One region of the Sphingobacterium sp. DR205 genome, then DNA from elsewhere that is predicted to be linked to it. Evidence: riboswitches for the same ligand, from Rfam matches in the RefSeq annotation. Region 1 holds a riboswitch; each other region holds the start of a gene.
What was found. A riboswitch is a leader RNA that binds a small molecule or an ion and turns the genes downstream of it on or off. The one in region 1 is predicted to bind thiamine pyrophosphate.

Region 1 (7,944 bases):
CTCGCGCTGCCGTTGAAGAAGGTATCGTTGCTGGTGGTGGTGTTGCATTTATCCGTGCTACTGAAGCTTTGGTAAGCCTTAAAGGTGAAAACGAAGATGAGCAAATCGGTATCGACATTATCAAACGTGCTATCGAAGAGCCTTTACGTCAAATCTGTAATAACGCAGGTATCGAAGGTGCGGTGATCGTTCAAAAAGTAAAAGAAGGTACAGCTGACTTTGGTTATAATGCACGTACTGACCGTTATGAGAACTTAATCGCAGCAGGTGTAATCGACCCTACTAAAGTATCTCGTATTGCTTTGGAAAATGCAGCTTCAGTTGCTTCAATGTTGTTGACAACAGAGTGTGTATTGGCTGACGAGGCTGAAGAAAACCCTGTAGGTGCTGGTGCTCCTCCGATGGGTGGTGGTATGGGTGGAATGATGTAAGATCATCCAAACCATCTGATATATAACAAAGGCTCATCTGGAATTCCAGATGAGCCTTTGTTTTGATGTTTAATATCCTTTTGCAGTATCATCGCCACGAGGATCGGCACCGGCCTGCAATTTGCCGTTTGGAAGGATAAGAATGTTTTCTACACGTCCTATTGTCCCTCTAGGATTTATCACATAACCATCCTTTGTCAATTTGTCTCGAAGTGTTGTATCAATCGCATCTTTCTCCACATCAATGCGGTCAGGTAACCACTGATGATGAAAGCGGGGTGAGCTCACGGCGGCCTGTGCATTTTGACCAAAGTCGATCACATTTAATATGGTCTGGAAAACGGAGGTAATAATCGTTGATCCGCCTGGTGTCCCTACCACCATAAATAGTTTGCCATCTTTTTCTAAAATGGTCGGTGTCATGGAACTCAGCATTCTCTTCCCGGGCTGAATTTCATTTGCTTTTTCTCCGGTCAAGCCATACATATTGGGTACGCCGGTCTTTACCGAGAAATCATCCATTTCGTTGTTCAATAAAAATCCTGCACCATCCACGATGACCCCGGATCCATAGGAATCATTGAGTGTGGTGGTGATGGCAACAGCATTTCCCTGCTCATCAACAATATTGAAATGGGTTGTCTGCTCACTCTCATAACCCGGAATGACATCTGCATTGACGTTTTTGCTTAAAGTCGCCTGACGAAAATTAAACGGATTTAGTTTAGCTGCATTTTTCGTGGAATCTATCAGTTGCTGTACAGGGACATTGATAAAATCGGGGTCTCCTAAATACTTTGCCCTATTTGCATACACATGACGTTCCGCTTCAACGATGACACGTATTGCGGAGTCCGTCTGAAAGCCCCAGCGCCGAAGCGGGAATTGTTCAACTGACTTTAATAAAGCCAATAGGGAGGTCCCGCCGCTTGATGGTGGAGGCATGGAAGTAACCTTGTGCCCTCTATAGCTTGAGGCGATCGGGGCACGCCAGCGTGCCTGATAGCTCGTTAGATCCTCATGGGTAATGATGCCTTTGCCTCTATTCATTTCGGCGACGAGCATATCAGCCGTTTTTCCTTTATAGAAGCCATCGCGTCCTTCATTGGCGATTCGTTCGATGGTATTGGCAAGATCTTCCTGTACAAATAGGTCACCAGTTTGCCATGTTGTATTTTTGATAATTGCGGCACCAGTGGGATTCAGCTTTATAAATCGCTCTTTATGATCTTCAAACTCGCGTGCTTGCCTTTCGCTGATCTTGAAACCTTTCCGCGCAAGTTCTATCGCGGGCAAGAGTAATTCTTTCCAGTCCAGCTTCCCATATTTTTGATGTGCTTCCCACATTCCGGCAACAGAACCGGGCACACCGGATGCCAGCTGACTGTATAAGCTCAAATCGGGAATAACATTCTTTTGTGCATCCAGATACATATCCCGGTGCGCCTTTTTGGGAGCAGTTTCCCGGAAGTCCAGGGCATCGTATTGACCTTGACTATTGCGGTATAGCATAAATCCACCACCACCGATATTGCCTGCATTGGGATAGACAACAGCAAGAGCAAACTGTACGGCGACAGCAGCATCAACTGCATTTCCGCCCTTTTTCAGAATCATTACTCCGACTTCGGAGGCCAGGGGGTGGGCAGTGACCACAGCAGCCTTGTTGAATGTGGCAGGGCTGGTCCTATGTGAACCAAACTGCCTGTGGGTACTGGAACACGAAGCGAATAGTAAACTTCCTACTAGCGAATAAATAAATAGTTTATTCATAATATCTGCTCTAAAATTGTGCTTAAGATTAATATTAAACCTTGGATACCGATGGAACACAAAGGTGTTATTTTAATTTTTCATTGTTTTTATGACGGTCTGCATCCCGAATGGATTTCTTTTGAAGGTTCTTTTCCAGTGCATCGGTCAGGTCTATACCCGTTTGATTTGCAAGACACATTAAGACAAACAATACATCTGCCATCTCATCAGCCAGATTAACCTCTTTATCTGATTTTTTGAAAGACTGTTCGCCGTACTGTCTGGCCATGATCCGGGCGACTTCGCCAACTTCTTCCATGAGCATGGCTGTATTTGTCAGCTCATTGAAATAGCGTATCCCCGTTGTATTGATCCATTTATCAATTACTTCCTGTGCTTCTTTGATTGTCATTTTTTCGGATTAAGTAGTTTAAAAATTGTCCTTATCTTTTGTATCCATAATGATGGTAACGGGACCATCGTTCAATAGATTGATTTTCATGTCAGCCCCAAATAAGCCGAGCTGAACAGGTTGATCGATCAGTTGGGAAAGCAATTTGGCCATTTCTTCATAAAGCGGTTTGGCGGTATTAGGTTTGGCTGCCCGAATAAACGAAGGCCGATTTCCCTTTTTTGTCTGAGCGAATAAGGTGAACTGGGAAATCAGTAAGATATTACCGCCGATATCCTGAATGGATTTATTCATTAGTCCCTGCTCGTCTTCAAAAATCCGTAGGTTAACGAACTTTTGTCCCAGCCATTTTAAGTCTTCAATTGTATCGGCTTCTTCTATTCCCAATAGGATCACCAGACCTTTTTGAATCTGCCCGGTGATCTGGTCGTCCACTGTACAGGAAGCATGTTTTACCCGTTGTATTACTGCACGCATAATAAAAAGTATAAAACCAAAGTTAAAAATTCCCATCGTCAAACACGATCCAATCTAACATTTATTGCTGCCAAAATAAAAAGTCTCCTTCTCTATTGAAGAGAAGGAGACTTTTATATAGCCGGGATCCTAATTGTTAAAATTTGATATTCAGGCCTAACATAAAATTTGTAGGTGCCTGTGGGAAGTAGAAATTGTAATATTTTCTGGTATCGTCTTCCATCCAGCCAAAGGTATAGCCGTTAGTTTCGTACTTTTCATTCAGTAAGTTATTTACCTGTAAACTTAGGTTAATGTCTTTTATACCTAAAGCCGTAAAATTATAATTCGCCAGCAGATTATTAACAAAGGATGAAGAGATGCTTCTTTCTTTCGCTGAGGAGTTATCGAGATATTGCCGTCCTACATATTTTGACAACAATGAAAATGTGAGCGGTTCAATAGGGCTATAGGAAAAGTTGCTGGAGATAATTGTATTTGGAGACAGGGCAATATCTGTCTTTGGATAGGAGATCCTAAGGTCGCCAATGACTTCTTCAAAGTTCTTGATCTTATTTTGGCTGAAAGCAGCGGTAGCCTTCCAGTTCAATTGCTTACTGATGTTCCAGGCTCCGTCAAATTCCAGTCCGATTCGATAGCTGTCTTTTACATTTTGTCGGATAGGAGCACCGGTATCACTGATCTCGCCTGTTGGAATCAACTGGTCTTTATAAAACATCCCGTATCCATTTAATCCAATATTGAATTTGGTATTGGTGAATCTATACCCAATTTCAATGTCCTGCATTTTTTCTGGCGTTGGATCCGGAAGTTTGCTGTTTTTCTCTATGAAATCTTTTCGGACGGGTTCCTTTTGCGCGAAAGCGTAGGAAGCATATATATTTGCATGATCATTTAACAGATAGGTTGCTCCGGCTTTGGGATTTAGAAAATTGAATTTTGGGTGGTAATTATAGTTTTTGACCTTATCATCGTCCCCATACATGTGATAGTCTACATTTCTGTACTGGACGTCGGCCATTAAGATCCATTTATCCAATTTGTAATCTACCTTTAGGAAGTTGCTGAAGTCATTTTTCTGCGATTTTCCGAAGTAATATTTGTCGTCTATAAATCCGTTGGAAGCGTACTGTGCCCAGATTACTTCACCGTAATGTTTTCCTCGATATTGGTTGTATGCACCACCCCATATAATTTCGAGCTGATCATTGGGTTTGTAGTTCAGCGCATAGGTCATCCCATAAAAATAATTATCTAACCATCTTCTGCGGACTAGATCTGTTTTTTTTATGGTATCACTACCGAGGATGACATCAGGCAAACCATATTTACTTAATTTATCACCGGGTCTCATCTCCTCATAATACCCATAGCCTCTTGTATAATGTAGTGCGGTATTCAGTGTGAGCTTGTCATTGAGGATATTGGTATAGTGAATCTGGTGATGCTTCTGCGTATAGTTGTCCGTTTGGTTTTTATAGGTATATAGGTTATAGTTTCTTCCTGCATTCATAAATCGGTCTTTTTCTGCGCCGGATACGCCGAGACCATTATCTGCGTAATCGTCCATGCGAGATCTATCACCCGTGATCAAAGGTTCCGGGACGCCGTTCCAGGCTTGGTAGGTCTTTTCCTTTCCCCAGAATACGATTCCTTTTAAGGTGTGTTTTTTGCCATAATAACCTCCATCGATATAGAAGGACTGTAGGTCTGAGGCACCTCTTTCGATATAACCATTACTGCTGATCCTGGATAAGCGGGCATTGAAAGCAAACTTGTCATCGATCAAACCGGTTCCGAGTTTTACTGTATTTTTCCAGGTATTATAAGACCCGAATGAATTATTGAGCTCGGCATAAGGTTTCTCTGCTAATGTATTTGATTGAATATTCAGGGAAGCTCCGAAGGATCCGGCCCCGTTGGTAGATGTTCCGATTCCCCGCTGTACCTGGATGCTTTCTGTGGATGAGGCGAAGTCAGGGAGGTTGACAAAGAATGACCCCATGCTTTCGGCATCATTTAATGGAATACCATTAAGGGTTACATTGATCCGCTGGTTGTCAGATCCACGGATCGTCATGTTTGTATATCCTATGCCGGCTCCTGCATCGGAGTTTACCTGAACAGAAGGTGTTTGATTCAAGAGATAGGGGATGTCCTGTCCCAGATTATTCTTAGAAATCTCTTCTTTTGAGATGTTCCTGAATGTGGTAGGTGCATTCTTTTTAGCTCTGGTGGATACCACAAGAACCTCTTCGGTACGAATTGTTTTTGGATCGAGCTGAACGGTCAATTCCATATCCCGTTGGAGGTTTAGGTTTTGAGTCCAGGTTTGATATCCGACAAACGAGACCTGAATGGCATGTTTTCCATCTGCGATATTATATAATTTGATCAGGCCATCTCTGTCAGATTTGGTTGTAAATGAAGTCTGTCCGTCTATGGATACCGATGCATTCTGTAGCGGCCTTTGTGTATCCTTATCTACGGTTTTAATCGTCAAATTGTGCTGGGCAACAGCAATTTGGCTTAAAGAAGTAGCTAAAACGCTACAAATCAAAAATTTGATCATGTTGATGTATTTTGTTTAAGTTAAACAAATCATGGCAAGGGGTCACCATGACCGTTTTATTTAACTAACCTCTCCCTCCGCCAGCATTACCTGGATCAGGTGCACAGAACTTAATCTGTTGGGTATGATCTCAGCCTTTATTTGTGTTTCTGACAAAACAAGGCACCCCTAATCGACGTTGCGAATATATAAATTAAAATCGGAATGATATATAAAGATGGTGTTTTTTACAAAAAGTAGACTTTTTGTAAAATATGTAATAATTTCCTTTTGGTTTAAAATTTTACGTTTAGGCTTGTTTTTGGTGTTTGTTGTTCTTTTTAGGTACCTTGGTATAGAATTTTCTACTGTTAGTATGTATTCATATTCGGTCAAAAATTTTTAGTTATTAATTTGAGAGTGAGGAGATAAAATGTTAAAGTATTTAAGCGCAAATTATATTCTACCGATTACCTCAATGCCTATAAAAGATGGTATTGTAGCGGTAGACGAGGAGGGGGTAATTCAAGGCATCTATGACCCTACTTCATTCACACAGACTGATAAAGTCAAAATCGAGCGGTATGAGGGAGTAATTATTCCGGGTTTTATCAATGCCCATTGCCATCTTGAATTGTCACATATGAAAGGCGTGGTCGCTAAAGGTACCGGTCTTCCCAATTTCCTTAGCCAAGTCATGACTTCACGTAGTGCATCTATGAAGAAAATGGATGATGCGATGTCGAAAGCGGATAAAGAGATGTATGAAAATGGGATCGTAGTGGTGGGAGACCATGCAAATACGGACAATTCTTCTAAACTGAAGGAAGATTCAAAAATACTTTATCATACCTTTGTGGAGGTCATTGGGGTTGAACCTGAAGAAGCTGATTTTAAACTTAAAGAAGCCAAGTCTTTAACACAAGAATTTAGAAATGGCCATGTGTCTATTACGCCACATGCACCTTATTCCTGTTCGAAAGTTCTTTTTAAGAAATTTAAAAAATCGGTGCCTGAGACTAATATCATTAGTATTCATAATCAGGAGAGTGACGAAGAGAATAAATTGTTTAGATACAAAACAGGTGAATTTCTGGATTTCTATAAGAGTATCGGAAAGAATGCGGATTCTATTAAAGCGCAAGCCCGAAACTCCATCCAGTCTTACTTACCTTACTTGCCTTATCCGAATAAGTTGTTGTTGGTCCATAATACCTATACTTCATTAAAAGATCTGGATTTTGTAGAACGAATGGACCGGGATGTTGTATGGTGCCTGTGCCCAAAAGCAAATTTATATATTGAAGGGAACCTTCCTAAGGTTCAAAACTTTATAAATGCGGGACAACGGTTAGTGATTGGTACGGATAGCCTAGCGTCGAATGATACACTTTCGGTATTGGAAGAACTGAAGGTATTGCATGAACATTTCGAAGATTTGGATTTCTTGCAAACAATCCAATGGGCAACAATCAACGGAGCTGTTGCATTGAATATTGAGGATGAATATGGATCTTTGGAAATCGGCAAAAAACCGGGGATTGTCCTGCTTGAGGGTATGGAAAACTTGCGTTTAACAGATAAAGTTAAAGTCAAACGTTTAGCGTAGTATTTAATTCCACAAAAACTTCTGTACTTTTGCTCTTATGAAACATTTGAATATTTCAATAAGAGGTAAAGTACAAGGAGTCTTTTTTCGATTGACGGCCAAAGCTGTTGCGGATCAGGTCGGCGTGAAAGGCTTTGTGCTCAATCAAAAGGATGGGTCTGTCTACATGGAGGCCGAGGGGGACGATTTTGCCCTTGATTCATTGTTGGACTTCTGCCAGGAAGGTCCAGAGGATGCAAATGTTGAAGCTGTTGAGGTTACGGAAGGCGAACTGAAAGGCTTTTCTAATTTTGAAGTGATTAAAAGAGTTCAATCCTAAAGCCCAGTGTCGACAATTAAGAAATTTCTCAGCGATACCGTTATTTATGGTGTGACTACTATCGTTTCAAGAATGATAGGTTTCCTGATGACCCCACTCTATCTCCGTAAATTTAAGGATGCAGCGGTCTATGGAATTTATTCTAATTTTTATGCATGGATGTCCATGCTGAATGCTATTCTAGCATTTGGAATGGAAACAACTTATTTCCGGTATTTACAGAAAGTTGAACCACAGAATAAGAATAAAGTTTACAATAATAGTTTCTTTATTACTTTATTTACCTCAGGAGTATTATTGTTGTCTGTATTTGTTTTCACAAGACCTATCGCTTCATGGTTTGCGGATGGGGGTGACGTGGATCTATATGAACAGTACATTAAGTATTTT
Region 2 (7,944 bases), 3.3 Mb from region 1:
AAACAATGTTGATTAAAATCGTCTTCCGTTTGAATTTCAAGAAAATCCGTCCAATTCGTCATAGCATTTAAATTTGTTGGACAAAATTAGCTAAAATTTAGAAATATTGAGTAGCGAAGCCGGAGCCGGCAGTAGGAATAACATAAAAGCGCTTGCTGCTGAATTTCAGCAGCAGGCGCTTTTATGTCGAAAGCTATATGTTACAGCATACCACCGTCAACAGGAAGAACCTGTCCAGTGACATATGCGGATAAATCAGATGCAAGGTATAGACATGCATTGGCAACATCTTCTGGCGATCCGGCGCGTTTCAATGGAATTCCAGCTTCCCATGTTGCGATCACTTTAGGGTCTAATATATCTGTCATTTCCGTACGGATAAATCCTGGAGCAACCACGTTCGCGCGAATATTGCGAGAACCTAATTCTTTCGCAATGGATTTGGTGAATCCTATAATACCTGCTTTGGAAGCGGCATAATTTGATTGACCAGCATTTCCCTGAACGCCAACAACGGAAGACATATTGATGAAAGAGCCTTTACGGTTTTTCATCATTATTTTTGAGGCCGCTTTTGTTACATTAAATACGGATTTCAAGTTAACGTTCAATACATCGTCCCAGTTTTCTTCTGTCATACGCATCAGCAGACCATCCTTTGTGATGCCGGCATTATTGACTACGATATCCAGGCTTCCGAAATCTGCAACGATCGCATTGACCAGTTGTTCTGCTTCTTCAAATTTTGAAGCATCAGAACGGTAGCCGATTACTTTTGTTCCGTAGGCTTGAAGCTCTTTTTCCAGCGCTTGTCCCTTTTCTACAGACGAAAGGTAAGTGAAAGCGACATTGGCACCGTGTTGTGCAAACACTTCGGCAATTTTTCTTCCAATTCCTTTTGATGCTCCAGTTACCAAAGCAATTTTTCCTTCAAGTAGTTTCATATAAGAGTGTAATGTTATTCGTTGATGTTTTTGCAAAAATGTTAAAACTATATTATAACACAAAATCTTTCGATAAATAAGGATTTAAAACGCGCCAAGTGTTGGTGTGATTTGCGGCTATTCATGGCCGGCAGAATAGGCGATATCATGTGTATGGTGTGCGGAAACCAGAAAAGTGGAATTTTGCCAACACTTAGGATTATTTTAATAAATCAATGGTATTTTTGAATAAGTGTTCCTAAAAAGTACAGTTTTTTGACAAAAGACTTGGGCGTTTACCAAAAACTATATTAAATTTGCATCAATCACAAAAACATGAGCAAAAAATCAAATAAAGAAGTTGACGTTGTTCTAATCGGCGCCGGTATTATGAGTGCTACTTTGGGTACGCTAATCAATGAATTAAGCCCAGACGTTAATATTGAAATTCTTGAGCGTTTGGATGTTGTGGCGGCTGAGAGCTCTGACGCTTGGAATAATGCTGGCACAGGCCACTCGGCCTTGTGCGAATTGAATTATACACCGGAACAAAAAGATGGTTCGGTAAAAGTTGATAAAGCTGTTAAAATTGCGGAGCAATTTGAAGTATCGAAGCAGTTTTGGTCGTACCTGGTTGATAAAGGCATTATTGCCCAACCGGAGAATTTTATCCGCAGCATTCCACACATGAGTGCGGTTTTTGGTGAAAAAGATGTGAAATTCCTGAAGACAAGATGGGAGACGATGAATACCCAAACTTTGTTCAAGGGCATGGAATATACCGAAGATGCAGAACTCTTGAAATCATGGATTCCTTTGATGATGGAAGGACGGGATGCAAGCGAGAAAATTGCTGCTACCAAGATGGATTTAGGTACTGACGTGAATTTCGGTTCATTAACACGTGATTTGATTAACAACCTGGCAAACAAAGAGAATATTTCAATTTCCTTAAACCACGAAGTTGTTGATATCGATCGTGAAGACGATGGACGTTGGGAAATCGAAGTGAAAGATCTGAAAACAGGGGTGAAGAGAGAGCTAAAAGCGAAGTTTGTTTTTATCGGTGCTGGAGGCCACTCCTTGTTATTGCTGGAGAAATCTGGTATTCCAGAAGCAAAAGGTTACGGTGGATTCCCTGTAGGAGGACAATGGTTGAGATGCGTAAACGAAGAAATTATCAATACGCACCATGCTAAAGTATATGGTAAAGCATCTGTCGGTGCGCCACCGATGTCTGTACCGCACTTAGATACCCGTTATATCGATGGTAAACAAGCCTTACTTTTCGGTCCATACGCTGGTTTCTCAACCAAATTTTTGAAACAGGGTTCTTATTTTGATTTGCCGGCATCAATCAAATTATCCAATATCCGTCCGATGTTATCCGCAGGACTTGATAATTTGCCATTGACCAAGTATCTCATTACAGAGGTTATGAAATCTCCTAAAGATAAATTGGAGTCGCTGAAACAATTTATGCCAACCGCTAAATTAGAAGATTGGGTTATTGAAAAAGCTGGCCAGCGTGTACAGGTGATTAAAAAGGATGAGAAAAAAGGAGGGATTTTAGAGTTTGGTACTGAAGTGGTATCGAGTGCAGATGGTTCTATCGCTGCCTTATTGGGCGCGTCGCCGGGTGCATCTACTTCGGTGGCGATCATGATCAGTCTCTTGAAGAAATGTTTCCCTGAGCGTGCTAAATCAGATGAATACCGCAAAAAACTGCGCGAGATGATTCCTTCACACGGTAAGTCATTAAATGATGATGCTGAGCTTTGTCGTGAAACTCGTATCCGTACGCATAAAGCATTGAAATTAATTGCTATAGATTAATTTCAATAAACAATATACTTATGGGGTGCTCGGAAATGACAATGTCATCCGGGCTGAGATTATACCCAATAAAAGCGATTGTACGGCCTTGTACAATCGCTTTTATATACCTGATCCGGGTAATGCTGGCGTAGGGATTTTAATTTCAATAAAAACATCCGTTTTTCCGCTCATAAGTTTATTATGTAATTACACAAAATAATAAACAATTGAATGACTTCTGAGACAATTTTCGAAGCTTTTATTAAACAAATACAACAAGCCTCCATAGCCGAATGGCTGGGGGTCTGTTTTGGTATCTTGCAGGTTTGGTTTTCACGACAGAATAAATCGGTCAATTACTTCTTTGGGATTATTGGTATCATCATCTCGGTATATGTTTTATTCCATGCAAAATTATATGCCGAAATACTGTTGCACCTGTATTATCTTGTCATGAGCGTTTATGGCTGGATCTACTGGAAATATAGCAGTGATATTATTGTGCCGATCAGTCGTAGTACAACCCGAGATTGGCAGATTGTTGGTTTTATCTGTGTGGCAGGTTTTCTATCGTTCTATTTTGGTCTGGTGCATTTAACTGATTCGGATGTTCCGGTATGGGACTCCTTTGTTTCCTGCACAGCCTGGGCGGGGATGTGGCTGCTGGCGAAACGTAAACTTGAAAATTGGATTTTGCTTAACATCAGTAACCTGATGGCGATTCCTTTGCTTATGCACAAGGGTTTATTCCTGTATGCTGCTTTAACCTTATTTTTATTTGTGATGGCTTTTAGTGGCTATTTTAATTGGCGGAGAATATTAAGTGATGAAAAAAAATATGCAACTGACTGATGCAGCTATCGCTGTTCTAAAAGATCAGCAACGTAAAGGAATTCAGCAAAAGAGTTTGTCTGATGAGCAGCTTGAGCTAATATACCGGAACAAGTGGTTTAAAATCTGGGTACCACAATCTTTGGATGGCTTGGGGTTGGATTTGGTCAGCGGGCTTTCCTTGTTGAAGGAGCTGGCCTACCAGGATGGCGGATTGGCGTGGACAGTAACTTTATGTGCCGGCGCGAATCTTTTTGTTGGCTTTATTGATCCAGCGGTCGGGCAGGATATTTTCAACTCAAAAACGGTATGTTTTGGCGGCAGTGGGCAGGTTGCTGGTGTCGCTGAACGTGAGGGTGAATCTTATCGTCTGAAAGGGCTTTGGAAATATGCTACCGGTGCTCCCCACTTGACACACTTTACATTGAACGCCTATATTCAGGAGGATGGAAGGCCGCTATTGGATGAGGGTGGAAATCCACTTGTAAAATCTTTCTTTGTGGCGCGTGAATTTGTATTGATTCATTATGATTGGGATACATTTGGCCTGGAGGCGACAGCATCGCATTCCTTTTCGCTGGACAGTATACGGGTGGATGAGAATCAGTCATTTTTTATCGATGCGTCAAAAAGTACACGGACTGAGCTGCTCTATCAATACCCTTTTGTGCCGTTTGCCGAGTTGACCTTACTGGTAAACTTTATGGGGATGTATCATCGGTTTTTGGATTTGATCGAGAAGTTATTTGTATTGAAGTCCAATCAGGGGAAATGGGAGCAAATGGAAAGTAAAGCTGCTTTTCGGAAATTGGATGAAATGCAGCAGGACTATACAGCTAGGGAAAATAGTATCATGGAGCTTGCTGTTCGATCTTGGGATAATCTCAAGGATGAAGCTGATAATAACGCGTTATATGAGCGTATAGCGATAGAAAGTAGAGACTTTGTGGAAACTATTCTGTCCAATGTCATTAAACTCTATCCCCATACGGGGATTTCGGGCGCAGCCACTGACAATGAAATCAATATTTTGTTTCGGAATATATTTACGGCATCTCAGCATAAATTGCTGCAAAAAGAGTTTTTGTAAGCTTGATAGGGGGGTAGGTAGCAACTACAACCTGATAAAAAATGAAGATTGTTGCGTACATTTTTCATTTATGTTAACACTAAAAAAGACGATCAATTGATCGTCTTTTTTAGTGTTAAATAGGATGTGTTCCCGGCGGGGGTCGAACCCACATCGTCAGAACCGGAATCTGAAATTCTATCCATTGAACTACGGGAACGTGTCGCAAAGATATACTATTTTCCAGATCTTACAAATAATCTTTGCGATAAAATTTAAACTTTTGAACGGGGGATTTCAGGAGCATGGCCATCCTAGTTTTAGTCGCCCAGCTTTTATAATTTATGCCATTCCGGTTTTCTGGCCTAACTTTTTGTCTATTAGTAACATGTATTCAAGATTGTGTTTAAGCTGTGCTGCACTGTTTACTCGGATGCTTTACACAGACTGCAAATTCCAATGGGTTTAGGTCAGCAAAAAAATATCATTGCATGTGGCTCAACAAACATTTTAAACTTACCTATTGATTTGCCCAACCGATAACAGATTAAGATCTGGGATGGTATTGTGTGATGATGGAATGGAGGTAATCCCGATCAATATGTGTATATATTTCAGTTGTTGTAATACTTTCATGCCCCAGCATATCTTGTACAGCCCTTAAATCAGCACCGCCTTCAACGAGGTGAGAGGCAAAGCTATGTCTAAATGTATGGGGGCTAATCGTCTTTTGCAATCCAATTTTTTGAGCAAGCTCCTTAATGATCAGAAAGATCATCACCCTGGATAAAGCCGAACCTCTTCTGTTCAGAAATACAATGTCCTCATTCCCATCTTTGATTTTAATATGTGGTCTAACGGAATCTAAATAGAGCCTTAAATGTTTGATCGCCTGCTGACCGATGGGAATCAGCCGTTCTTTACTGCCTTTGCCTTCCACTTTGATAAATTCTACATCGAGAAACAAATTGGATATCTTGAGGTTGACGAGTTCGGATACCCGCAGTCCACAGCCATATAATACTTCAATAATTGTTTTGTTGCGCTCACCCTCAGGGCTAGATAGATCTATGGCTGCAATTAATTGGTCAATCTCATGAATGCTCAATACACTCGGCAGTTTTCTGCTCAGCCGTGGTGCCTGCAGCAGTTCTGTCGGGTTGTTGTCCAGTTCATGTTCGATAATCAAAAAACTAAAAAATGTTTTTAGTCCGGATATCAGGCGCGATTGCGTGAACGGCGATATGTTAAATTCCTGCAACCACTGTAGAAAATGCTGAATATCTTTGCGGGCAACCTGATTTAAACCGAGGTTATTGTCCTCACAATAGATCTGGAATTTAGAAACATCGTTCAGGTAAGCGTCTATCGAGTTGATGCTTAAACCCCGCTCGAACTTTAGAAATTGTTCGAATTCTTTTTTAATGACCTGCCAGTTGCTGAAATCCATTTGCAACAAAATTACAATTAACTATTGTTCTTTTCGAAAGATATTCTGTATTTTTAAGCGTATTTTTTACAAAACATGAGCAATAGCAATGAGAAGCTCCATCCCATAAGGGATATTAAAAGTATTTTATCCGTATTTTACTATCTATCGGGAGAATTGGTCTCCAATCCCGTTTACCTTAATACAAACAATTAGCAAAAAATAACTAAAAAAGAGATTTTTTTGTATGAAATTCATTAAACCACTCGCATTAGCCTTTTTACTACCCGCGACTTTCTATGGAGTAGAAGCAAAAATGCCAACCACCTTGAGGGCGGAAGCCAGAGCTATTCTGTCACAGGATAGTTTGGCCTTAAATCAAAAATTACCTTTCGACAATGAAGTTGTTACCGGTAAACTAAAAAATGGATTTACATATTTTATCCGTAAAAATACAGAGCCCAAGGGCCGTGTTACCATGTATTTGGGCATGAAAGCCGGTTCGATCCTGGAAAATGAAAAGCAGCTCGGGTTGGCGCATTTTTTGGAACACATGAACTTTAATGGTCTGAAGCATTTTCCAAAAAATGAACTTGTCAATTACCTCCAAAAAGCAGGTGTCCGGTTTGGCTCAGATCTGAATGCCTATACCAGTTTTGATCAGACGGTCTATCAATTACCTATACCGTCGGATGATCCGGAATTGTTAAAAAATGGAATGCAGGTCATGCGCGACTGGGCGCAGGATGCTCTATTGGATGGTGAGGAAATTGATAAAGAACGTGGGGTAATTTTGGAAGAGAAACGCGGGGGAAGAGGCGTGCAACAACGTCTACAAGATCAGTATTTTCCGATGGTACTCAACGGATCTCTTTACTCAAAACGTTTGCCGATTGGTACGGAAGAAATTTTAAAGACCTTTCCATATACCGAAATACGTAAGTTTCACCAGGACTGGTATCGCCCAGATCTGCAGGCGCTCATTATCGTCGGTGATATTGATCCTAAAGCAATCGAAGAAAAAGTGAAGGTGTTATTTTCGGATATGACGATGCCGAAGAAGGTTCTTCCACGTAAAGAGTTTCGGGTGGATCTATTGAATAAAAATCAATTTTTGACGATCTCGGATCCAGAACTTCCTTATACCGTGGCTCAGATCCTGATCAAGAACGAAAAGGAAAAGGTGGTTACTGTTGGAGATTACCGCAATGAATTGCTCAAAAGCATTTTCAATCAGATGATTGCTGGCCGTTTTTCTGAGCTGATGCAGCAACCTAATCCACCTTTTATGCAAGCAGGAGGTAGTATCGGCGATTTAGTGGCTAACCTAAATACGTTCTCCCTAGTGGTGGTACCTAAACCGGGAGAACTGGAATCAGGGTTTAAAGCGATGTTGACCGAATTTGAGCGTATCCAAAAATACGGCTTTACACAGACTGAGCTTGATCGGGCACTTGCTGATATGAAGAAGGGCAATGAAATGGCCTATATCGAGCGGGATAAGAAAAAATCCGATAGCTATGTCAACCGTTACCTGAACTACTTTATCGACAACGAGCCTGCCTTGAGTAACGAGGCTTCCTATAACTTATCAAAACAATTATTGCCCACTTTAAAACTGGAAGAGGTAAATGCCCTGGTCAAAAAATATTATACCGATTTAAATCGTGATATATTAATTATGGGGCCAGAAAAGGAAAAGGCGAACCTGCCTACAGAACAAGCTGTTTTGGGATGGGTGAAGGCGGTCGAAGATAGTCCGGTTTCTGCTTATGAGGATAAGGTCTCCAGTCTTCCCTTGCTTTCCAAAGAACCTACTAAGGGTTCAATCGTGTCCTCAAAGGATGTCACAGCGGTCCAAGCTAAAGAATTGG
Region 3 (7,944 bases), 2.1 Mb from region 1:
TTATCAGTGCGATTGTTCTGACTTTTTTTATCTGGAAATACGCTCATGATTCGAGTCTCGACTTTCAGGAACTCACTATAATAACCACGGTTGCACTCATGGCTACATTCGCTGAAGCCCTGAGCAAAGATGGCTATGATAATTTAACCATTCCCCTAAGTACAATCGTAAGTTTATATATCTTACTTCCCTAAGCACGCCCCTTTTCTTCGTATCAAGTACCTATTATATTCGCCAATGGCCAAACAAGAGGCGGACCGAAAGCGGATCCAGGCCAATTATTTCAATTCCAAATTGAGGTTATGTTTCCCTGCCTCCAATTGGATTACTTTACCATTGCGGATATTTGCTGGCGGATAAAAGGTTGCGCTGGCATTTGCCGGTATCTCCACCTGATATTCGACCTTATTTCCGTTCGATTTCCAGCTGGACACAATGTTTCCGTAGGGCGAATTATAAGTAATAGAAGACTCCTTGAGCTCCTTCGGAAAAATGGGTTTTAATAGCACATGTTTAAAACCAGCCTGCGCCGGATCCGGCAGAATGCCGCCAATAGACTTAAAAAACCAGCCTCCGATTTCACCAAACATCATGTGGTTATCAGAGATATCCCGCGTGGCGTTCAGATCCCAGTTTTCGAGCAAGGTGGTCGCCCCATTGACAATCCACCATCCCCAGGAGGGATAGGTATCCTGTACCGCGACTTTATAGGCCGTTTCGTCATAGCCGTTATCCTTCAATGCATTCAGGAGTGCTTTCGCCCCCAGCACCCCAACATCCAGATGAAAATTGGTCTCTTCGACCTTGCTATTTAGGTTGGCAGCGACTTTGGCTTTCATCGCTTCTGGTACCACGCCCCAATATAAAGGTACACTTAGCTCGGTCTGTGTTCCCGTGCTGTAAATCCCCTTTTCAGTATCCAAAAATTTAGCGTTGATGGCATCTTTGATCTTTTGGCTTAATTGTTCATATTTCTGCTGGTCGGCTGTTTTTCCAAACATCTTTGCAGCGGAAGCCAGTATCGTTGCATCGACGTAAAAGTACACCGATGAGGTAAGTTCAAGATTAGACTGCGATTTGACCGGTACCCAATCCCCCCGACCGAAGGTAGTCAGTCCACTGGGACTGATTCCGTCCACGTAATCCACATAACGTTTGATATTGTCATAACATTCCGCCAATAAGCTTGCATCGCCGTAAAACAGATAGGTCTGCCATGGAATAATAGCAATGGTGCTTGTCCAGTCCAAGCCATTTGCCGTACCGTACCCCCAGCCCCCAGTGGGAATGATATCCGGCAACACACCGTTTTCCTGTTGCTCGTCCCAATGGTCGGCCATCCATTTCTCGTAAACCGTGATGCCATCAAAATTATAATAAGCTGTTTCAATGGCGAGGTGACCATCCCCTGTCCAGCCATTTTTCTCCCGCTGCGGACAGTCCGTGGGGTAGCCCATCAAATTGGATAAGTAGGCGTTATTGGTTGCTTCCCATAAGCCATTGATCAGGGCAGAGGAGGTTTTCAGCTGGCCAATTGGGCGCACATCGCTATGCATAAAATAAGCCGTAACAGCCGACTTGTCCAACACTACCGGTTCACTGCAGCTCACTTCGACATAGCGGAAACCTTTATAGCCAAATTTCGCCATAAATTCATCCTCCTTCCTACCGCTCAGCGTCAAAATATCAGTTTGAAAGGGCTCCAGTTCTTTATTCCCACGATAATAAACATCAATATTCGACTGGTCCAAGCGTCCATTTGCATGCAATCGTTCACCGTGTTTGATCCTGACCACAGTTCCGGCTTTCCCCTGCATCTTGATCTTTGTCAGGCCAGCCATATTCTGTCCCATATCAAAGACATAGGTACTGTCATTGATCTTTTTCATTGATTTCGGTTCATACGATCTGACCAGGCGTATGGGTACCGTCTGTTGTGAGACAATGTTTGTGGAGGGTGGGTTCCGATACCGAACAGTATGCCACTGCGTGTCGTCAAAGGTCGGCATATCCCATCCCGGCATCTCCAGACGGGCATCATAATGCTCGCCCGTATAGATATTGTTGTAGCGGATAGGTCCTGCAGCAGTTTTCCAGCTTTGATCCGAGCTTATAGTTTCCTCACTGCCATCCTGATAAACAATGCGCAGGTCCAAACAAAATGTCGGGCGGTCACGCCAGGGGGCTTTGTCAAAATCCCATACCGCCAGAGGCTGATGATTATACCAGCCATTTCCCAAGACAACGGCGAGGACATTGTCACCCTGCTGAAGTTGCCGGGTGACGTCTTCCACCACATATAAAGTACGTTTATCAAATCGGGTATACATCGGATCCAGCCTGTGATCGCCGATTTTTTCGCCATTTACCGATAGTTCATAAAGTCCCGCCACAGCAACGTAAGCACGAGCCGACTTGATCGGTTTGGCAGCTTTAAAAGTTCTTCTGAAATAAGGTGCAGGCTGTTCATGGATATTGTGGTTATCGCTAATCCATTTTCCCTTCCAGTGCTCCACTCCCATCATACCGGTTTCGAATGAAGCAATGGAAGACGTGCTTGGCCGTCCATTTTTATCCCAGACCAGGACTTTCCAAAAATACTTTGTCTGCGGTTTCAATGCCCGTCCCTTATAATGGATCAACATGTCGGAATTTAACTGCTTTCCACTATTCCAGCTACCGGCTTTATTCTTCACCAATGCCATTGAATCTGTGTCCACCATAATTTGATAAGCCAATTGCTTTGCGCCCTGTCGTTTATCAGCCAGTTGCCAGCTCAAACGGGGATTTGGCCTATCTACACCCAATGGATTTTGGAGATGCTCACAGCTAAGCGCAATGGGTACACATTCTTTTCGCTGCTGTGTATATAGGACTGTGCCCATGCACAGCATCGTCATCAGTAAAGTCTTCCGCATAGTTGGTTTATACATGTTGATTTCTTGCTTTTCCCACAATAGAATTGAATTTACATCCCGAACGATCATGGATGGATTCAGCAGAAAAACAAGAGGTGTTAAATTGTTTTAGTTGATCCAAAAACGAATATATTAATTATTTTCAACATAGTAAACTATACTGTCCTGTTGGGAAGTATTTAAAATTAATGACGATGTTTTGGATTTTTCATCAAAATAGTCCTATATTAGTTCCAACTTTAGGGGTGTCTGCATGTGCAGGCTGAGATTTTACCCTTATAACCTGATCCAGATCATACTGGCGTAGGGAAAAGTAAGCTTTCTTCCGGATACATTACTGTATCTTGTTGTGGCCATTCCTAAAGTTTTACCAAAAAAATAAAAAGGAATGGAACTTACAATCAATCATCACATCCGATTTTTCGACCCCGCGCCCAACTCTTTAGCCGATCTTTTACAGGTTGAGCTTTCCGGTAAAACACAAGGTGTCGCTGTAGCACTCAACAACCGGGTTATTCCCAAAGACGACTGGTCCAAAACCCACCTGCAATCCAGCGACCAGATCCTGCTTATTACCGCTACACAAGGCGGTTAACTCCCCATGGAACATATTCAAATCAATATACCTAATTCCCATGCACATGACATCAGAAAAAATCACACAGACCGCTTTTCCAAATTCCACCAAGGTTTTTGTCCCCGGAACACTTTATCCTATCCAAGTAGCCATGCGTCAAATTTCGTTGAGCCCTACCAAATTGAGCAATGGCCAGATCGAAGTAAATCCGCCCATTACCATATACGATACCTCAGGTCCCTACACAGACGGGACGCAGGAAATTGACATCCGCAAGGGGCTTCCCCGCCTTCGGGATCAATGGATCCTGGACCGCAAGGATGTGGAACAGCTGGAGGGCATCAGCTCGACTTACGGTCGGGAGCGTCTGGCGGATACAACACTGGACGAGCTTCGATTTGCCTACAGCCATAAACCCAAGGTTGCGGCGCAGGGAAAAAATGTGACACAATTGCATTATGCCAGAAAAGGTATCATTACGCCTGAGATGGAATATGTTGCCATTCGCGAAAACCAACGGATAGCACAGCTGGCTGATAGTACCCCCGGTATGGATCATCAGCATCCGGGCGAGAACTTTGGCGCCCGAACTGCCGGGAAATATATTACACCGGAGTTTGTCCGGGAGGAAATCGCTGCCGGCAGAGCAATTATTCCGAACAATATCAATCATCCTGAAAGCGAGCCGATGATTATCGGCCGTAATTTCCTGGTAAAAATCAATGCCAACATCGGCAATAGTGCGGTAAGCTCCAGCATCGAAGAAGAGGTTGAAAAGGCAGTCTGGGCCTGCCGCTGGGGCGCCGATACGATCATGGATCTGTCTACAGGGAAAAATATCCACGAAACCCGCGAATGGATTATCCGCAATTCACCTGTACCGATAGGCACTGTCCCGATCTATCAGGCGCTCGAAAAAGTGAAAGGGGTTGCCGAAGATCTCACCTGGGAAATATTTCGGGATACGCTGATTGAACAGGCTGAACAGGGTGTCTCTTATTTCACCATCCATGCCGGTGTCCTACTGCGCTACATTCATTTAACAGCAAAGCGCGTAACCGGTATCGTATCAAGAGGTGGATCCATTATGGCCAAATGGTGTCTTTTTCATCATCAGGAAAACTTTCTTTATACTCATTTTGAAGAGATCTGCCAGATCATGAAGCAGTATGATGTTGCTTTTTCGCTCGGTGATGGCTTGCGTCCGGGCGCCATTGCAGATGCCAATGACGCTGCCCAGTTTGCCGAACTCGAAACCCTGGGTGAGTTGACAAAGATCGCCTGGAAACATGATGTACAGGTGATGATCGAGGGGCCGGGCCACGTTCCTATGCAGCTGATCAAAGAGAATATGGAAAAGCAGCTGGAATGTTGTGACGAGGCGCCATTTTACACCTTAGGCCCCCTGACCACTGATATCGCACCGGGATATGACCACATCACTTCGGCTATTGGAGCAGCAATGATTGGCTGGTATGGCTGTGCCATGCTCTGTTATGTAACACCAAAAGAGCACCTTGGACTCCCCAACAAAAAAGATGTGAAAGATGGGGTCATTACCTACAAACTGGCTGCGCATGCTGCAGATCTGGCCAAAGGCCATCCTGGAGCACAGTATCGCGACAACGCCTTGAGTAAAGCGAGATTTGAATTCCGATGGGAGGATCAGTTCAACTTGTCGTTGGATCCCGACACTGCCCGTGAATACCACGACGAAACTTTACCTGCAGATGCTGCCAAAGTAGCCCATTTCTGCTCCATGTGCGGACCGAAATTCTGCTCCATGAAAATTACACAGGAAATCCGGGATACCGCCGCACAGGGCATGTTGGAAAAATCGCAGGAATTCATCGCCCAAGGAAAGGAAATCTACTTATGATCATTGCGTTGACAGCAGCGGAGGAAGTTACTTCGGAAATGGACATCATACATCATCTCTTTGAACAGGGACTCGATCTCCTACATCTGCGAAAATATCATTTCACAGATGAGCAGATGTACCGTTATGTGGCATCTATAGATGCCACATACCACGATCGATTGGTTCTCCACTCCCATCCGCAGCTGTCAGATACACTTCAAATCGGCAGAATTCACTTCAATGAACATCATCGGCAAAGCGGCCAGTTCGACCGGCATCACTTCGGGAACATCTGTTCGACTTCGGTCCACCATATCAGTCAGTTCAATGCCTTGGACACACGCTGGAATTATGCTTTTTTAAGTCCCTTATTTCCAAGCATCTCAAAAATAGGCTATGGCCGCGACAATGCCCTATTGGACCAGCTGCCACTACGGTCCAATTTTGATGTCCGCTTAATTGGCCTGGGAGGGATAACAGCCGCAAACGGCCTACTCCCCATCCAGGCAGGAGCAGACGGGATCGCCTTATTGGGCGCCCTATGGCAAGATCCTGACCCTATTCAACATTTTATCACATGCAAACAGCTATGCTCGAAAAACTACAATATATCTCCCAGGGACTGACTTTGGCAGACCAAAAGAATAACATCTTAAAAGCTTTGGATGCAGGTGCCACATGGATTCAGATTCGATGGAAACAAGCGGATGAATCTGCATTCTCGCTGCTTGCGCAGCAAGTGCTACAGGTTTGCCAGCACTTTGGAGCCAAATGTATCATCAATGATCATGTGCAACTAGCAAAGGAGCTGGATGTCGATGGTGTACACCTTGGCTTAACGGATTGCGGTATAGCTGAAGCTCGCCAGTTGCTGGGAGCAGCAAAGATTATTGGCGGGACAGCAAATAGCCTGGAAGATGTGCAACAGCGGATCGCTGAAAAATGTGATTACATCGGACTCGGCCCTTATAAACATACTTATACAAAACAAAAGCTCAGTCCGCTATTGGGTATTGCCGGATATGAACATATCATCCGGGAAATCCACCGGCAGGAGCTTACTCCTGTTCCGATCTTCGCTATCGGTGGGATCAGCAACCTTGAAGACATCCAACGCTTAACAGAGACAGGAGTTTATGGTGTAGCGGTATCAGGATTGATCACGCAGACACCAAATATTATTTCATCCATTAAAAATCTTTTACCATGAGCACATTACACATAGCCAATCGCAGCTTTGAATCCAGATTATTTATGGGAACGGGCAAATTCGGCAATCTAGATGAAATGAGCGCGGCCGTTAGGGCTTCCGGCTCGCAGCTCGTTACCGTTGCACTAAAACGAATCGATCAGCTCGCCGTGCAAGACGAATTGACGGCTGCACTCGATCTGACAAAAATAGACTTACTTCCCAATACTTCGGGTGCCAGAACAGCGGCGGAAGCGGTTTTAGCGGCCCAACTAGCCAGAGAAGCGCTGGAAACAAACTGGGTAAAACTAGAAATTCATCCCGACCCCCGCTATCTGCTACCTGACCCGATTGAAACTTTGCGTGCGACAGAGGAGCTGGCAAAACTGGGCTTTGTCGTCATGCCTTATATTCATGCAGACCCTGTACTTTGTAAACGTCTGGAAAACGCAGGTACTGCCGTTGTCATGCCCTTAGGTGCACCGATCGGTAGCAACAAAGGACTTCGTACCCAAGACTTTCTGGAAATCATTATCGAGGAAAGCAATGTTCCCGTAATCGTTGACGCCGGAATTGGAGCTCCCTCTGATGCTGCTAAAGCGATGGAAATCGGTGCGGATGCCGTGCTGGTCAATACGGCAATTGCCATTTCCAATAATCCGGTAGAGATGGCCGCAGCATTTAAGCAAGCAGTCAGTGCCGGGCGCAAGGCTTATGAAGCAGGACTAGGCCCCATTACTTCGCGGGCAGTCAGTTCAAGTCCGCTAACTTCATTTTTATTCGATTGATCCAACACCATGACTGATTTTAAAGAGCTACTCGCGCAATATCGCTGGGAAGAAGTCCAGGCAAAGATTTATGGGACCTCGGATCGGGATATCCGCCATGCATTAAACCGGGATAATTTGACACTCGACGATTTCATCGCCCTTATTTCACCGGCCGCAACACCTTATCTGGAGCAAATGGCTGTCAAGGCACAGCAGATCACACAACGGCGCTTTGGCAAGACGATACAACTCTACGCGCCACTCTACCTCAGTAATGAATGTCAGAATATCTGTACTTACTGCGGGTTTAGCATGGACAACAAGATTCGCCGCAAAACGTTAAACAACACTGAATTGTTACTGGAAGCAATGGCACTCAAATCCATGGGGGTCAACCATGTACTATTGGTCAGCGGTGAAGCAAACAAGACTGTGGAAATTAATTATTTCCTTCGGGCGATTGAGCTGCTTAAACCTCATTTCGCGCAAATATCCATCGAGGTACAACCTCTTGAATTAACGGAATATCAATTATTACAGGCTGCGGGTGTATATGCAGTTTTAGTGTACCAGGAAACCTATCATCGGGAAGTATATAAGACATACCATCCCAAAGGCAAGAAATCGAA

Region 2: it holds a riboswitch for thiamine pyrophosphate, as region 1 does, so the genes downstream of both, pnuC (nicotinamide riboside transporter PnuC) here and G6053_RS02400 (TonB-dependent receptor) in region 1, are expected to answer to the same signal.
Region 3: it holds a riboswitch for thiamine pyrophosphate, as region 1 does, so the genes downstream of both, thiS (sulfur carrier protein ThiS) here and G6053_RS02400 (TonB-dependent receptor) in region 1, are expected to answer to the same signal.

The regions. Positions count from the first base shown of each region.
Region 1 is NZ_CP049333.1:582,117-590,060, forward strand. Features, by position in the region: gene groL (chaperonin GroEL) at 1-431, shown strand, start outside; gene ggt (gamma-glutamyltransferase) at 501-2,204, opposite strand; gene G6053_RS02390 (nucleotide pyrophosphohydrolase) at 2,272-2,598, opposite strand; gene dtd (D-aminoacyl-tRNA deacylase) at 2,617-3,075, opposite strand; gene G6053_RS02400 (TonB-dependent receptor) at 3,212-5,647, opposite strand; TPP riboswitch at 5,702-5,827, opposite strand; gene G6053_RS02405 (amidohydrolase family protein) at 6,060-7,235, shown strand; gene G6053_RS02410 (acylphosphatase) at 7,273-7,554, shown strand; gene G6053_RS02415 (polysaccharide biosynthesis C-terminal domain-containing protein) at 7,561-7,944, shown strand, end outside.
Region 2 is NZ_CP049333.1:4,571,218-4,579,161, reverse strand. Features, by position in the region: gene G6053_RS19935 (acyl transferase) at 1-62, opposite strand, end outside; gene fabG (3-oxoacyl-[acyl-carrier-protein] reductase) at 201-944, opposite strand; gene G6053_RS19925 (malate:quinone oxidoreductase) at 1,260-2,759, shown strand; TPP riboswitch at 2,771-2,913, shown strand; gene pnuC (nicotinamide riboside transporter PnuC) at 2,973-3,593, shown strand; gene G6053_RS19915 (acyl-CoA dehydrogenase) at 3,568-4,662, shown strand; tRNA gene G6053_RS19910 (tRNA-Arg) at 4,790-4,861, opposite strand; gene xerD (site-specific tyrosine recombinase XerD) at 5,189-6,091, opposite strand; gene G6053_RS19900 (M16 family metallopeptidase) at 6,318-7,944, shown strand, end outside.
Region 3 is NZ_CP049333.1:2,632,987-2,640,930, reverse strand. Features, by position in the region: gene G6053_RS11140 (phosphatidate cytidylyltransferase) at 1-194, shown strand, start outside; gene G6053_RS11135 (alpha-L-rhamnosidase) at 279-2,918, opposite strand; TPP riboswitch at 3,150-3,245, shown strand; gene thiS (sulfur carrier protein ThiS) at 3,307-3,513, shown strand; gene thiC (phosphomethylpyrimidine synthase ThiC) at 3,560-5,374, shown strand; gene G6053_RS11120 (thiamine phosphate synthase) at 5,371-5,982, shown strand; gene thiE (thiamine phosphate synthase) at 5,934-6,566, shown strand; gene G6053_RS11110 (thiazole synthase) at 6,563-7,333, shown strand; gene thiH (2-iminoacetate synthase ThiH) at 7,343-7,944, shown strand, end outside.